DNA from 4 places in the Oryzomicrobium terrae genome. Region 3 is predicted to be linked to each of the others. Evidence: riboswitches for the same ligand, from Rfam matches in the RefSeq annotation. Region 3 holds a riboswitch; each other region holds the start of a gene.
What was found. Region 3 has a riboswitch for cobalamin ahead of bluB (5,6-dimethylbenzimidazole synthase). Riboswitches for the same ligand answer to the same signal wherever they lie in the genome.

Region 1: linked by a shared signal. The riboswitch ahead of OTERR_RS08290 (TonB-dependent receptor) and the one ahead of bluB (5,6-dimethylbenzimidazole synthase) in region 3 are both predicted to bind cobalamin.
Region 2: linked by a shared signal. The riboswitch ahead of OTERR_RS08220 (energy-coupling factor ABC transporter permease) and the one ahead of bluB (5,6-dimethylbenzimidazole synthase) in region 3 are both predicted to bind cobalamin.
Region 4: linked by a shared signal. The riboswitch ahead of OTERR_RS15160 (TonB-dependent receptor family protein) and the one ahead of bluB (5,6-dimethylbenzimidazole synthase) in region 3 are both predicted to bind cobalamin.

Annotation. Positions count from the first base shown of each region.
Region 1 covers NZ_CP022579.1:1,801,039-1,804,808, forward strand. Annotated here, with positions in the region: gene cobJ (precorrin-3B C(17)-methyltransferase) at 1-492, shown strand, start outside; gene OTERR_RS08285 ((2Fe-2S) ferredoxin domain-containing protein) at 489-842, shown strand; cobalamin riboswitch at 922-1,182, shown strand; gene OTERR_RS08290 (TonB-dependent receptor) at 1,312-3,423, shown strand; gene OTERR_RS08295 (enoyl-CoA hydratase) at 3,515-3,770, opposite strand, start outside.
Region 2 covers NZ_CP022579.1:1,789,208-1,792,977, reverse strand. Annotated here, with positions in the region: gene OTERR_RS08235 (energy-coupling factor ABC transporter ATP-binding protein) at 1-561, opposite strand, end outside; gene cbiQ (cobalt ECF transporter T component CbiQ) at 567-1,325, opposite strand; gene OTERR_RS08225 (energy-coupling factor ABC transporter substrate-binding protein) at 1,315-1,716, opposite strand; gene OTERR_RS08220 (energy-coupling factor ABC transporter permease) at 1,713-2,381, opposite strand; cobalamin riboswitch at 2,529-2,740, opposite strand; gene OTERR_RS08215 (PhoX family protein) at 2,873-3,770, shown strand, end outside.
Region 3 covers NZ_CP022579.1:2,933,031-2,936,800, reverse strand. Annotated here, with positions in the region: gene fba (class II fructose-bisphosphate aldolase) at 50-1,114, opposite strand; gene bluB (5,6-dimethylbenzimidazole synthase) at 1,218-2,000, opposite strand; cobalamin riboswitch at 2,047-2,257, opposite strand; gene OTERR_RS13275 (GlsB/YeaQ/YmgE family stress response membrane protein) at 2,382-2,648, shown strand; gene pyk (pyruvate kinase) at 2,803-3,770, opposite strand, start outside.
Region 4 covers NZ_CP022579.1:3,345,138-3,348,907, forward strand. Annotated here, with positions in the region: gene OTERR_RS15145 (sulfite exporter TauE/SafE family protein) at 1-184, opposite strand, end outside; RNA gene ssrS (6S RNA) at 360-536, opposite strand; gene OTERR_RS15150 (cell division protein ZapA) at 548-940, opposite strand; gene OTERR_RS15155 (cell division protein ZapB) at 1,013-1,210, opposite strand; cobalamin riboswitch at 1,383-1,608, shown strand; gene OTERR_RS15160 (TonB-dependent receptor family protein) at 1,746-3,710, shown strand; gene OTERR_RS15165 (TonB-dependent receptor) at 3,720-3,770, shown strand, end outside.

The DNA.
Region 1 (3,770 bases), 1.1 Mb from region 3:
TCGGACTTCGTGGTGGCCCTGTACAACCCCAAGAGTGGCCGCCGCACCCGGCAGATCCAGGAAGCCCAGCGCATTTTCCTGCGCCACCGCGATCCCAACACCCCGGTGGCCATCGTCAAGAGCGCCTTCCGCCCCAAGCAGCGCCTGGAATTCACGACCCTGGAGAAGATGGCCGAGGCCGACATCGGCATGCTGTCCACCGTGCTCATCGGCAACTCCAACACCTTCATCCAGGGTGGCCTGATGGTCACCCCCCGGGGTTATGCCAACAAGTACGACGTGGCCGAGGGTGAACGTTCCACCAAGGGCGGCGAACAGGCCGGCCGCTCCCTGTCCACCGGCCTCAACGGCTGGCTGGAAGCCATCCGCGAGAGCGGCAAGAGCGCCGCCGAACTGGCCGTGGAATACCGCCTGCCGGAGGACTACATTGCCGCCGCCCTGGCCGCCGGCCCGGAAGAGGACATCGCCGAAAGCGCCGAGGCCGAGGCATGAGTGAGGTGGTCAAACCCAAGATCGGGGCCTACCGCCGCCACCTGCTGGTGTGCACCGGCCCCCGCTGCACCGCGAACGGCGAGGGCCAGGCCCTCTTCGATTCCCTGGGCGACAAGCTCAAGGCGGCTGGCCTCACCGAGGGCGAGTTGCGGGTCAAGCGCAGCCGGGCCAGTTGTTTCGCCGCCTGCAAGGGCGGCCCGGTGCTGTGCGTGCAGCCCGACGGCACCTGGTACTACAACGTCACCCCGGAAAACATGGACCGCATCGTCGCCGAGCACTTGTGCGGTGGTAAGCCGGTGGCCGATCTGGTGTTCCACCAGGGGCCGGGGGACTGCGCCGAACCGATCTAGGTGGGATAAAGCGAAAAACGAAGAAAAGGGAACGGCGGCCCCGCCCGAAGGCCGCCACTTCTTTGCAGTAGCGATTCGGGCACCACACGAACCAGCAGGTGCCCGCGGCAACGTGGGTGAAACGGGAACAGGGTGCGCGGCGGCCTCCACCGCCGCAATGCCTTGGCTGCCCCCGCAACGGTAAGCGAGTGTGGAGCTGTCGTGCGTCCTCCTCCCCGGAGGTTGCAGCCACTGTGGTCTGCAGGTCAGACGGTGTTTCATGCCGGCCAGACCCGCGCCATGGGAAGGCGACCGCTCAAGACTCGCAAGCCCGGAGACCGGCCTGCTGACAGTCTGAGCGCCCAGGGATGGGCGTCTCATCATGCGACCGGCTGCGGGGATGCTGACGGAGCGCGATAGTCAGGGGACCGGCCTGCCGGCCTACTGCTGCGCTCCCGAAATCGGCCGGATCGCCAAACGGGAGTATTTCATGAAACCGCATCACACCGCCGGCGGCGCTCGCCTCCGGATCACCCGATGGTCATGGCTGTTGGCCGCCCTGCCCTTACCGGCTCTGGCCGTCGAAACCCTGGGCGAAGTCACCGTCCAGGCCAGCAAGCAGGCCCAGATCGGTATCGCCGACAGTGCCAGCGAAGGCACCGTCACTACCACCCAACTGGCCAACCGGCCCCTGTTGCGCCCCGCCGAGGTGCTGGAAACCGTGCCCGGGCTGATCGTCACCCAGCACTCGGGGGACGGCAAGGCCAACCAGTATTTCCTGCGCGGCTTCAACCTGGACCACGGCAGCGACTTCACCACCACGGTGCTGGGCATGCCAGTGAACATGGTCAGCCACGCCCATGGCCAGGGCTACATGGACCTGAATTTCCTGATTCCCGAACTGGTCAGCGGCATCCAGTACCGTAAGGGCGTTTATGCGGTGGAGGACGGCGATTTTTCCGCCACCGGCTCGGCGCGGATCGACTACCAGCGTGCCCTGCCCGTCTCCTTCGTCGACCTGGGCGCCGGTCAGAACGGCTACCGGCGCGCCCTGGGCGCCGCCAGTACCCCCCTGGGCGGCCTGACCTTCCTCGGTGCCGTGGAGGCGTCGAGCAACAACGGCCCCTGGGAGCAGCCGGAACACCTGGGCCGCACCAACGCCGTGCTGCGCCTGTCGTCCGGCACCGCCAACAACGGATTCTCACTGTCCGCCCTGGCCTACGAGGCGCGCTGGACCGCCACCGAGCACGTGCCGGAACGGGCCATCGCCAGCGGCGAGATCGGCCGCTACGGCGCCCTGTCGCCACGGGACGGCGGGCGTACCCATCGCTACAGCCTGTCCGGCGACTGGGCCACTACCGGTAGCCAGTTCGGCGCCGAGACGGCCACCAAGGCCAGCGTCTATGTCATCGATTACGGCCTCAACCTGTTCAGCAGCCCCTCCGGCTTCATCAACGGCCCCCAGGGCGACCAGCACGAGCAGGCTGACCGGCGCACCGTGTGGGGCGGCCAGGCCAGCCGCAGCTGGTTTCTCGGCCCCCGGCTGTTCGATTCCGAACTGATCCTGGGGGGCCAGCTGCGCCGCGACGACATCGGCAGCGTCGGCCTCTACGACACAGTGCTGCGCCAGCGCACTAATACAGTTCGGGAAGATCGCATCCGCCAGACTGCCACGGCGCTCTACAGTGCGCTGAAAACCCCCTGGCTGCCCTGGCTGCGCACCTCCCTGGGGATACGCTACGACCGGATCCAGGCCGAGGTGACGCCCCTGGGTGGAGCCTTCAACATGGACAATGGTGGCACCGCCAGCGGCAGCCAGACCAGCCCCAAGCTAGGTCTGGTGCTGGGGCCCTTTGGCAACACCGAGTTCTACGCCAACTGGGGGCGGGGTTTCCACAGCAACGACGCCCGGGGGGCCACGGCTCGCACTAACCCCAAGGACGGCATGCCGGTGGAAGCGGTGCCCCTGATGGTGCGCACCCGGGGTAGTGAGGCCGGGGTGCGCACCAGCCTCCTCCCCGGCTGGCAATCGAGCCTGACCCTGTGGCAGATGGAATTGGATTCGGAACTGGTCTTCATCGGCGACGAAGGTGTCACCGAGCCCAAGGGGGCCTCGCGCCGCCACGGTCTGGAATGGTCCAACGACGTGGCCCTGGGCAAGGGCTTCCATCTCGACGCCGACCTGGCCCTGTCCCGGGCCCGCTTCAAAACGCCGGTGAACGGCGGCGACCGGGTGCCCAACGCCATTCCCCGCACCGCGTCCCTGGCCGTGAGCTACGACGAAGGCGGACGCTGGTTCGGCGGTTTGCGCCTGCGCTACCTGGGGGCCTATGCCCTAGAGGAAACGGGCCAGGAGAAATCCACCCCGTTCTGGATGGCCAACCTGAAACTGGGTTACCGCCTGGACCGCCAACTCCAGTTCTCCCTGGACGTGCTCAACCTGTTCGGTCGTAAGGCCAACGACATCGAGTACTGGGGCGGGGCCTGCACGCGCAACGAACTGAACGCCGGGGCCTGCGGCGGGGGCAACGGTATCGACGGCCGTCTGCTTCACCCCCTGGAGCCGCGCACGGTACGGTTGGGGATGCGCATCAGCTTCTGAGCCCTGCAACCTAGCGGTGGCGCGTACGCGCCACCAAACGAAAACCCCCGGTCTGGACCGGGGGTTTTCGTTGCCTGAAGCAAGAACGTGCTCAGCGGTTCTTGAAGCTGGCCGGACGCTTTTCGACGAAGGCGGCCATGCCTTCCTTCTGGTCGTCCAGGGCGAAGCAGCTGTGGAAGGCGCGGCGCTCGAACAGCAGGCCTTCGGCCAGGCCGGATTCGAAGGCGCGGTTGACGCTTTCCTTGATCATCATCACCACCGGCAGGGAGTACTCGGCGATCTGGGCGGCCGCGGTCAGGGCCTCGTCGAGCAGCTTGTCGGCGGGCACCACGCGGGACACCAGGCCG
Region 2 (3,770 bases), 1.1 Mb from region 3:
CAGCTTTTCCAGCACGGTCAGCAGCTCTTCCTGCATGAAGGGGTCCAGGCCGGCCATGGGTTCGTCCAGCACCAGAAGTTCTGGCTCCATGGCCAGCACGCCGGCGATGCAGACCCGCTTCTTCTGGCCGAAACTCAGGTTCTGCACCGGCTTGTGGGCCAGGTCCTCCATGCCCACGGCCTGCAGGGCGGCTTCCACCCGGGCGGCCACGGTGGCGTCATCCAGACCCAGGTTGAGGGGACCGAAGGAGACGTCCTCCCGCACGCTGGCGGAGAAGAGCTGCCGGTCCGGGTTCTGGAAGACCATGCCCACCTTGCTGCGCAGGCTACGCAGGCCGGTCCGGCTGTAATCGAGGGACGTGCCGCCATAGCGCAACTGGCCGGCGGCGGGCCGCAGCAGGGCGTTGCAGTGCTGAAAGAGGGTGGTCTTGCCCGAGCCGTTGGCGCCGATGAGGGCGTTGCGGCTGCCCCGGGCGATGGCCAGGGAACAGCCGTCCAGGCCCACGCTGCCGTCCGGGTAGCGGAAGGCCACCTGGTCCAGTTCCAGCAGCAGAGGGTTCATGGGACTCATGGCGTCACCCCGCGGCCGGCCCAGGCCAGGGCGATGAGGCCGGCGGCGGCCAGGGCGGCCACCAGACTGTCGCGGCGGCCATGGGCGTGGGGCGTGGCGAGGAAGCGCAGCGGCCCGTCGTTGTTGCGGGCCAGGGCGGCCTGGTGCAGGGCCTGGGAGCGTTCCCAGATCTGCAGGGTGAGATTGGCGATGAGCTCCCCCAGGGAGCGCAGGGTCAGACGGGAGTTGGCGTAGCCAAGACGGGCAGCCTGGGCCGTGCGCATGTCCTGCACGGCACCGGAGAAGACGAAGAGGCTGCGGTAGCACAGCACCATGATGTCCAGCAGCACCTCGGGGGTGCGCAGGCGGCGCAGCAGGGCAATGAGGTCGGTGAGGGGGGTGGTGAGCACCAGGAAGAGCAGGGCGGCGAGGCCGCCGAGGGAGCGGCTGAGCACCTGACTCACCTGTTGCAGGCCGATGCTGGTGGTGTGCACGCCGAGGCCATCCACCGCGCCCCGATCCACCGAAAGGGCCAGGGAGAAGGCGCTGATGGCGAGGAAGAAAAGGGCGGGGGCGGCCACCCGCAGATAGAGGCCCGCCGGCACCCGGGCGCCAATGAGGGTGACGCCCACCAGCAGGGTGGTAATCAGCAAGCCTGCTTCCAGCCGAGTCGCAGCGATGAAGGCAGCCGTGAGCCCGCCCAGGGCGAAGAGGCCCTTGGCGCCGGGGCAGACCCCGCGCCAGCGGTTGGCGTAGGCCGACTGCTCAACCAGCATGGGCGTCCTTGCCGCGATTGTTGTCTTCGCTGGCGGAGGCTTGGCGAGCCTTGTCCACTTGCTTCTCCTGCTCCCGCTTCAGCTTTTCCCGGGTCACGGCGCTGCCCAGGTAGTAGCCGATGAAGCCGGCGCCCAGGGCCGCCTGGAGGGCGAAGAGCAGGGAGGCGATTTCGTTGCTGGCCGGTTCCAGCAGGGGCTGGAACCAGGGCTGGTAGTCCGGGTTGATTTTGCCGATGAGCTCCTGGGCCTTGCCGTCGGCACCGCCGAAGATCTCCACCGGCTTGCCCTCCGCATCCAGCGCATCCGGCGCCGGCTTTTCCACCAGCCACAGGGGTAAAGCAGCCAGCAGCACTACGGCGAGCAGCAGCAGGAGGTTCTGGCGCCCCTTCATGCCTGGGCCTCCGGCTTGCCCAGAACCTGCATGTCGCGCAGTTCCTGAGGGTTGAAGCGGGCCAGGGCGTTGAAAATCACCACGGTGAGCAGGCCTTCGCTGATGGCCAGGGGAATCTGGGTGATGGCGAAGATGCCGGCGAACTTGAGGAAGGAAACGGTGAAACCGCCCACGGGGTCGGGGAAGGCCCAGGCCAGCTGTACCGAGGTGGTCACATAGGTGAGCAGGTCGGCCAGGCTGGCGGCGAGGAAGATGCTGACAGCAAAGGAGGCCTTGAGGCGCCGCGCCAGCTGGAAGATACCGTAGGCGGCGAAGGGGCCGACGATGGCCATGGAAAAGAGATTGGCGCCCAGGGTGGTTAGACCGCCGTGGGCCAGCAACAGGGCCTGGAAGAGCAGCACCACGGCGCCGATGGGGGCCATGGCAGCGGGGCCGAAGAGCACGGCGCCCAGGCCCGTGCCGGTGGGGTGGGAACAGCTGCCGGTGACGGAAGGCAGCTTGAGGGCCGAGAGCACGAAGGTGAAGGCGGCGGCCACCCCCAGCAGCATGCGCTGTTCGGGATTTTCGCGGATGCGGCGGTTGACGGAGCGGATACCCCAAGCCACGAAGGGGGCGGACGCAATGCTCCAGCCCACGGCATGTTCGATGGGCAGAAAGCCTTCCATGATGTGCACGGATATTTCCCCAGGCAACAAGGGTAAATAGGGGGCACCGCCAGGGAATGTGAATCAGGATCGGAAGACGGCCGCAGAGGAGGGAAGTTGCGCGCGGCGAATCACCAGAACCCTTCCCATCACCCCGGGGAATGGTGCTACTCGTATGCGATTCAGGCCGGTCTTCTGGCTCACCTTCATCCTCGTCCGTCGGCCTTCCCATGCGCAGGGCACAGTGGCGTAGAGCGGAGTCGTCAGGCTTACAGCAGCGGGGGCTGCGCCGGAATGGTCGAGGGTATCGACGTCACCGGACTTCCCGTTTCACTCGCCATGCAGGAGGCATGGCAAGCACCTAAATCCTTTTTTATGCTAACCGAGATGCGCCCCGGGAACAACCGCACAGGCGACCGAATGCGGCATCGGCGCGCAGTTTCGCCGCTGTCATGAATCAGTCATAGCCCGCTGCGAGAATGCCGCGTCCCCAGCCGAAAACATTCCGCACCATGAAATTCTTCGATAACGATTGCATCAGCAACGACAGCCCCAACCCCATCCTCAGCAAGTTCGTCCAGGCCTCGCGCCGCCACTTCCTGCTCGGTGGCATTTCCGCCACCGCCCTGGCCGGCATGGGCGTTTCCCTGCCTACCCTGGCGGCCCAGGCGGCGGCCAGCGCCGGGCGGGTGATGCGCGGCAAGGCCGGCCCGACCATTGGCTTCCTCCCCGTCGGCGTCTCCCAAAAGGACTTGGTACAGGTACCCAATGACTACCAGGTGCAGGTGCTGTATGCCTGGGGCGATCCGATTTCCGATGGCCCGGCCTTCAAGCCTGACGCTTCCAACAGCGCCGAAGACCAGGCCCTCCAGGCCGGCATGCACCACGACGGCATGCACTTCTTTCCCTTCGTCAAGGACGGCAAGCCCGTCTCCGACCGGGGCCTGCTGGTGCTGAACCACGAATACGTGGATGACGGCCTGCTCCATCCGGGCGGCATGAGCGGCTGGAGTGCCGCCAAGGTAGCCAAATCCCAGGCTGCTCACGGCGTTTCGGTGGTGGAAGTGCGCAAGCAGGGCAACCGTTGGGAGGTGGTGCGCCCCTCCAAATACGCCCGTCGCGTCACCGCCGCGACGCCGATCTGGCTGTCCGGCCCGGTGGCCGGCTCCGACTGGGTCAAGACCGCCGCCGACCCCAAGGGGCACCTGGCCTTCGGCACCTTCAACAACTGCGCTATGGGCGTCACCCCCTGGGGCACCTACCTGACCTGTGAAGAGAACTTCAACAACTACTTCGAAGGCTCGGCCAAGCCGACCAACGGCGCCGGTGCCCTGGAAAAGCGCTACGGCATCAAGAAGGGCGGCAGCATCTACCGCTGGAACGAGTTCGATGCCCGCTTCGACCTGAACC
Region 3 (3,770 bases):
CCGTGGCGATGCCGTCTTGGTGCAGGCAAGCGGTGCGCTGGGCGAACGCTTAGCGGACGATCTGGTTCAGTTCGCCCTTCTTGTAGCGCTCGGCCATCTTGTCCAGGGACACGGGCACGATCTTGCTCGCCTGACCTTCGCAGCCGAAGGCCTGGTAACGGGCCACGCAGATCTTCTTGGCCGCTTCCCGGGCGGGCTTGAGGAAGTCGCGGGGGTCGAACTTGGCGGGGTTCTCGACCAAGTAGCGGCGCACCGCGCCGGTCATGGCCAGGCGGATGTCGGTGTCGATGTTCACCTTGCGCACGCCGTGCTTGATGCCCTTGACGATCTCTTCCACGGGCACGCCGTAGGTTTCCTTCATGTCGCCGCCGAACTGGCGGATCTCTTCCAGCAGTTCCTGGGGCACCGAGGAGGACCCGTGCATCACTAGGTGGGTGTTGGGGATGCGGGCGTGGATCTCGGCGATGCGGTCGATGGCCAGGATGTCGCCGGTGGGCTTCTTGGTGAACTTGTAGGCGCCGTGGCTGGTGCCGATGGCGATGGCCAGGGCGTCGCAGTTGGTCTGCTTGACGAAGTCGGCGGCCTGGTCCGGGTCGGTCAGCAGCTGGTCGCGGGTCATGGTGCCCTCGGCGCCGTGGCCGTCTTCCTTGTCGCCCTTCATGGTTTCCAGGGAACCGAGCACGCCCAGTTCGCCTTCCACCGACACGCCGATGGCGTGGGCCAGTTCGGTGACCTTCTTGGTCACGGCCACGTTGTACTCGAAGGAGGCGACGGACTTGCCGTCCTCTTCCAGGGAACCGTCCATCATCACCGAGGAGAAGCCGGAGCGGATCGCGGCCATGCACACGGCGGGGGACTGGCCGTGGTCCTGGTGCATCACCACGGGGATGTGGGGATAGGCTTCCAGGGCGGCGAGGATCTGGTGGCGCAGGAACGGCTCGCCGGCGTATTTCCGGGCACCGGCGGAGGCCTGCATGATCACCGGGGCGTTCACCTCGTTGGCGGCTTCCATGATGGCCCAGACCTGCTCCATGTTGTTCACGTTGAACGCGGGCAGGCCATAGCCATTCTCGGCGGCGTGGTCGAGGAGTTGGCGCATCGAAACGAGAGGCATGGTGGTCTTCCTAAAATAACAAAGGCCCCGGGGGCAAAGGCGGGCATTTTACCCCGTTTCCTTGCACTCCCGGAGCCCGGCCGCAGGGCCGCGATGGTGGGGGTTAGAGCTTGCGCTCCCGGGCCGCCCGGGCCTGGTCGGCCTGCAGGTGGGGCACCAGGGCCGCCGGCACCGGGGCGCCGAAACGCTCGGCGTGGACCAGGGTTTCCAGGGGCAGGCGGGAACGCCACCCGGCGGTTTCCAGTTCGGGTTTGTCGAAGAAGTGGCTGACCCGGCCGATGCATAGGTAGGCGATCGGGATCACCCGCTCGGGAATGTCGAGGATTTCCTTCAGCCGTGCCTGGTGGAAGATCGACACCCAGCCGACCCCGAGGCCCTCGGCCCGGGCCGCCAGCCACAGGTTCTGCACGGCGCAGACGGCGCTGTAGATGTCCATCACCTTGAGGTGGGTGCGACCGATCACCACCGGGCCGGCCCGGTCCCGGTCGCAGGTGATGCACAGGTTGATCGGCGCTTCCTCGATGCCTTCGAGCTTGAGCGAGCGGTAGGTGCCCTGGCGGTGCGCCTCGAACATTTCCGCCGCCTCCCGGTTGGCCTCGTCGAAGGCGCCGTGGACCGCCGCCTTGGTGGCCGGGTCCTTGACCACGATGAAGCTCCAGGGTTGCATGAAGCCCACCGAGGGGGCGAAGTGGGCGGCGGTGAGCAGGCGCGACAGCACCTCGTCCGGCACCGGGTCGGGGAGGAACTGGCCGCGCACGTCGCGGCGCGAAAAGATGGTGTGGTAGAGGGCTTCCCGGGCTTCGGCGGTGAAGTCGGGCATGGCCTGGTGGCCGGCGGGCGTGGAGGAGGCGGCGAGGGTCGCCGGGATGCTGCAGTCGGTCTTCATGGAGTCCCCTTGTGAAGAACGGTGGCGGACCGCCTGGCCGTGCGGTCCGTCGAAACTCCTCCAGGCCGGTCTTCTGACTCGGGATCGTCCCGCCGGCGCGCCTTCCCGATCGGAAATCCGCAGCGGCGGCGATCAGTGGCATGTGCGTCGGCAGTCCCCCTCACAGCGTTGGGCACGTCGCGGAATTGCCCTGCCGGTGGCGGGGCGCACCGCGTTCCCGATTCTCCCTTGCGGGCACCTGGAAGGCGTGGGTGTCATGCTGCCCGGCAGAACCGGGCGCGGCGATTCTAGCAGAGGTGCGGGGGCGGGATTGCCGCCGGCAATGAAACGATCCGGCCCGGCCGGCCTCTAATGTTTTACCCCCCACCACCGGAGACAGCCATGGGCTGGATCGTCACGCTTCTGGTCGGCGGCTTGATCGGCTGGATCGCGAGCCGCATCATGAACACCGATGCCCAGCAGGGCATCATTGCCAACGTTCTGGTCGGGATCATCGGCTCGGCGTTGGGGCGCTGGTTCTTCGGCGACGTGATCGGCATCGGCGCAGCAGAAAGCGCCGGCAGCTTTTCCCTGGTCGGGCTGGCTTTCGGCGTGCTCGGGGCGGTGATTCTGATCGCCCTGCTCAAGGTGGTGGGGGTGTTCCGCTAACGCCATCAGGCACCACTGCCGGTGGGGATGCCTGGCTGAAACGCCGCGCCCCTGGCCGATCTCCAAAGGGGGGGGCCGGAGATCGGCCAGGGGCGCGGCGTTTGGCGATGGAGGCGTGAAGATGCCCGTCCCGCCTGGGGTTTGGGGCAGGGGCTTAAACGGTGGGCGCCTGGTGCTCGCCGACCCGGACGATCTTCAGGGTGTTGGTGCCCCCCGGGGTGCCGATCGGCTCGCCGATGGTGAGCACGATCAGGTCGCCCTTGTCGACCACGCCCCGGGCCAGCAGCAGCTGCTCGGCGTCGGCCAGCAGCAGTTCCCGCTCGGTGTGCTGCTCGCCCATCAGCAGGGGGCAGACTTCCCGGTAGAGGGTCATGCGCCCCACGGCGGCCGGGTCCGGGGTCAGGGCGTAGACCGGCACGCCGCAGTTGAGGCGGCTCATCCACAATGCGGTGGAGCCGGACTGGGACAGGGCGGCGATGGCCTTCACCTTGAGGTGGTGGGCGGTCCAGATGGCGGCCATGGCGATCGACTGGTCGATGCGGGTGAAGATACGGTCGAGGAATTCCCGGTCCAGGGTCACTTCCGCCGAGCGCTCGGCCTCGACGCACACCCGCACCATGGCTTCCACCGTCTCCACCGGGTAGGCGCCCGAGGCGGTCTCGGCCGACAGCATCACCGCGTCGGTGCCGTCGAGCACGGCGTTGGCCACGTCGGACACCTCGGCCCGGGTCGGCACCGGCGAATGGATCATCGATTCCATCATCTGGGTGGCGGTGATCGCCACCTTGTTCTTCTCCCGGGCCATGCGGATCATCTTCTTCTGCAGGGCCGGCACGGCGGCGTCGCCCACTTCCACCGCCAGGTCGCCCCGGGCCACCATGACGCCGTCGGAGGCGTCGAGCACCTCGCCCAGGTTTTCCACCGCCTCGGTGCGCTCGATCTTTGCGATCAGCAGCGCCCGGCCGCCGGCGGCGCGCAGCAGCTGGCGGGCCATGTACATGTCGGCGGCGCTCTTGGGGAAGGACACGGCGAGAAAATCGACGCCCAGCTGGGCGGCCACCTTCAGGTCTTCCATGTCCTTGGCGGTGAGCGCCGGGGCGGACAGGCCGCCGCCCTGACGGT
Region 4 (3,770 bases), 410 kb from region 3:
ACACGATGGTAGCCATGGAGGTGCCCAGGGCCAGGTGCATGACGTGCTCCGCCGGGAAGCCCTGGGCCTGGAACAGCATGAACAGGATCGGCACCAGGGTCAGGCCGCCGCCGACGCCGAACAGGCCGGCGATGAAGCCGGCAAAAATGCCGAGGAGGGGATAGCTCAACAGCCACCAGTCCATGACGGGTCCTTTGGTATTGGGGATACGTTAGTCGTTGGTTTTATGCGTATGGAGCCGGGCGCTGGGCTCCCTGGCCGCTCCTTCGAGGCATCGATAGCGGCGCGGGCAGGGCCAGAAAAGGAAACGGCGCGGTGAAATCGCCTTGCAGCGATCCAGCGCGCCGTGCCCAGTCTTACAGGCCCCCGCAGATGTCGTTTCGGCCGGCATCTCGAACCCGGAGGTTCAGAGTGGTCGCTTACCGACCGGCGTCTGGTACGTCGCAAGGACGCGCACTTTGCCGGCACTGGATGGGCAACCTAAGCCCATACTTGGTTCAGAGAATGTATGGCCGTCGCGGGCACCGCAGGGGACACCCGGCGGAGGTTAGAACAGGGAGTCGGACCGAGGGGCTGTCGCTTCGCTGGAAGCGTCTGCCTTGCCCCGGAGCGCCTCATCCAGTTTGGCCTCCATGGCGCCGATTCTACGCTGAAAGTCAGGGGTGTCAAAACCCTCTTGAGCCTCTGCCGCCGGGGCATCTCCCGCCTGGGGGGCGGAGGCGGAACGACGTAGGGCGAGCAGGTCGTGGGCCAGGTTGAGGGCCGCCATCACCGCCACCCGCTCGGCACCGCCGGAACGGGTGCGGGCGGTGATTTGCTTGACCTGCTCATCCACCAGGGCGACCGCCGCCAGCAGTGCCTCGCGCTCCTCGGGAGGACAGGCGACCCGGTATTCCCGGCCGAGGAGTTGCACGTCGAGAAAATTGGACTCGGCGCTCATGGTCGTAGACCTTTGCAGGAAAGTTCGAAGGGAGGGAGAAAAAAAGAAGGGCCGGGCAGGGCGGCGGGGCCGTTACTTGTCTTCGGGCACCCGGGCGAGCAGCGTCTCCACCCTGCTCCGGGCGGCCGCCATGCGGGCCGTCAAATCGGCGTTGCGCGCTTCCGCCGCCGCCAGCTGGGCCTTGAGGGCGGCGTTTTCGCCGCGCAGGGCCTGACACAGGCCGACCACTTGGTCGACCTTGCTTTCGAGGGTGGCGAGCTGGTTCTCCATGGCGCGCACTATAGAGGCGCAAACTCTTCCCGGTCAAGGAGTAAGCGCCGGATTTGAAGGTGTTTTGTGGATTATCGCCTCCCGTTCCCGCCTTGCCCCTACGGCCGTCACCGGGGTATCCTCCGCCCCTCGCCGTTGCCCGGTTCCAGGTCGCTCACCGACCCCTGCCGGCGCATTCGGCCCCTTGCCAGGTGCTGCGCGCGACCCCATCGCCGCGGTTAAACGGGAAACAGGTGCGCACGACTCCCCGAGTCCGCCAGGCCTGTGCTGCCCCCGCAACGGTAAGCGAGTAGGTGCCCCCTCATGCCACTGGGCTTATGCCTGGGAAGGCGGGACGCCACCCCGGAGATTCCTCCGGTCTCGCAAGCCCGGATACCGGCCTGTCAGGGACACAAGCGGAAGTGCTGCGGGAGGCGGCATGGCGTGTGGACTCCCCGGCGCCGCCGCCTTGTCCCCGCCTGACATCTCCCCGGTACTGCATCAGAACCGGCCACAGCCTGCGGGGACGCTCGCGGTGGCACAAGGGAGTCCCTCCATGTCCAGCACCATCCTGCGGGCCGCCGTTTGCGCCCTGCCCGCCTGTTTGCTCCTGCCTGCATCCCATCTCCGCGCCGAAGAAGTCATGGCGCCGGTGGTCGTCACCGCCACCCGCTTCGCCGACCCGGATCCGCGCATTCCGGCCAACATCAGCGTCATCACCCGGGACGACATCCGCACCACGCCGGCCCTCAACCTGCCCGATTTGCTGGCCACCCGGGCCGGCGTCAACGTCAGCCCCATGTATGGCCCCCTGGGCATCGATGCGACGGTGGATATCGGTGGTTTCGGCGTCACAGCCACCAGCAACACCCTGATCCTGGTCGACGGCCAACGTCTCAATCCCATCGACTCAGCCAACCTGATCTGGGCCGCACTCCCGCTAGAAAGTATCGAGCGCATCGAAATCATGCGCGGCTCCGGCACCGTGCTGTACGGTGACCGGGCAACCAGCGGGGTGATCAACATCATCACCGACAAGTCGGGGAAACCCCGCGCTTCCGCAACCGCCACCGTCGGCAGCTACGGCTATCGGGGACTGGATGCCAGCGTTGCCACCGGCAACGAGCACGCCTACTTCAACCTGTTCGCCCGCTACGCCGACAGCGACGGCTACCGGCGCAACAACTGGCAGAACCAGCAGGCCGCCAGCGGCCGGGCCGGCCTCAAGCTGGAGCGGGGCGAAGTCTTCACTGACTACGCCGTCTACAAGGAAGCCTCCGGCCTGCCAGGAGCCTTGACCCAGCCTCAGTTCCAGGCCAATCCGCGCAACGCATCGACGCTCTTCGACAACCAGTGGAAAGAAGGCTATCGCCTACGCCCGGGCATAACCTATGCCCTCACTGACACCGTGACTGTCGAGGGCGAAATTGCCAGTGAGCACCAGGATGTAAAAAGTACGTTCGTGGACTACGGTGGCGCCAGCAATCGGGTGCGCGACACCCTAGCCTTCACCCCCCGGCTGCGCTGGAGCCACGGCCTGGGCTCCCTGGCCAGTGTGACGGTGGCCGGCCTGGATCACTACGACGGCACCGTATCTGCGACCAACCGGGGATCGGCCAACCAGTGGGCGCACCAGACCAGTACCGCCTACTACCTGCAAAACGTCACGAACCTGACCCAGCAGCTGAGCCTGACCATGGGAGGACGTAGCCAGAGCATGAGCCAATCGGCCAATCAGGCTGAATTTGGGCTCCAATCTGCCATGGCGGGCCGGTCCAATCGCACCCGCAACGCTTACGACATCGGCCTGGCCTACGCTCAGGACGCCTGGCGGGTGTACGGCAAGACCGGTACCACGTTCCGCTTTGCCAACATCGACGAATTGTTCGGCAACCCCTTTGGCACCACTCCGTTCTTCGCCGGCAACATCCACCCCCAGCACGGCACCATCCAGGAGGTGGGCGGCAGCCTGAAACTAGGCGCCTGGAGCACCAAGCTGTCCTTCTCCCGCCTCGATCTGACCGATGAAATCGGCTACGACCCGAGCAACTACACCAACACCAACTTCAAGCCTACCCGGCGTGACAGCGCCAACTTTGAACTCGAGTGGAAAGCCAGCGACCGCTGGAACAACCGCTTCACCTACACCTACCTGGACGCCACTTTCCGCAGCGGCGCCAACGCCGGCAAGACCGTGCCCCTGGCCCCCCGGGACCAGGCGACGCTGCAGAGCACCTGGAAGGGGGGAGCCTGGGGCACCTATTCGCTGGCGGCGCGCTACGTCGGCAACCGTCGTCTGGACGGCGACTTTGCCAACCAGCAAAGCTGGCTGGCCGGGTACTTCACCGCCGACTTGCAGGGGTCCTGGACGGTGCAGAAGGTGACACTGACCGCCAAGCTGCTCAACGCCCTGGACAAGAAGTACTCGCCCTACGCTTACTTTCAAGCCTACGACAGCACCATTAACTACTACCCCGCCGACGGCCGTACCGCCTACGTCTCGGCCCGCTACGACTTCTAAGACCGCTTCATGAGCCGCCCCACCCCAACCTCCCTGGCCGCCCTCTCCTCCCTTGGCCTG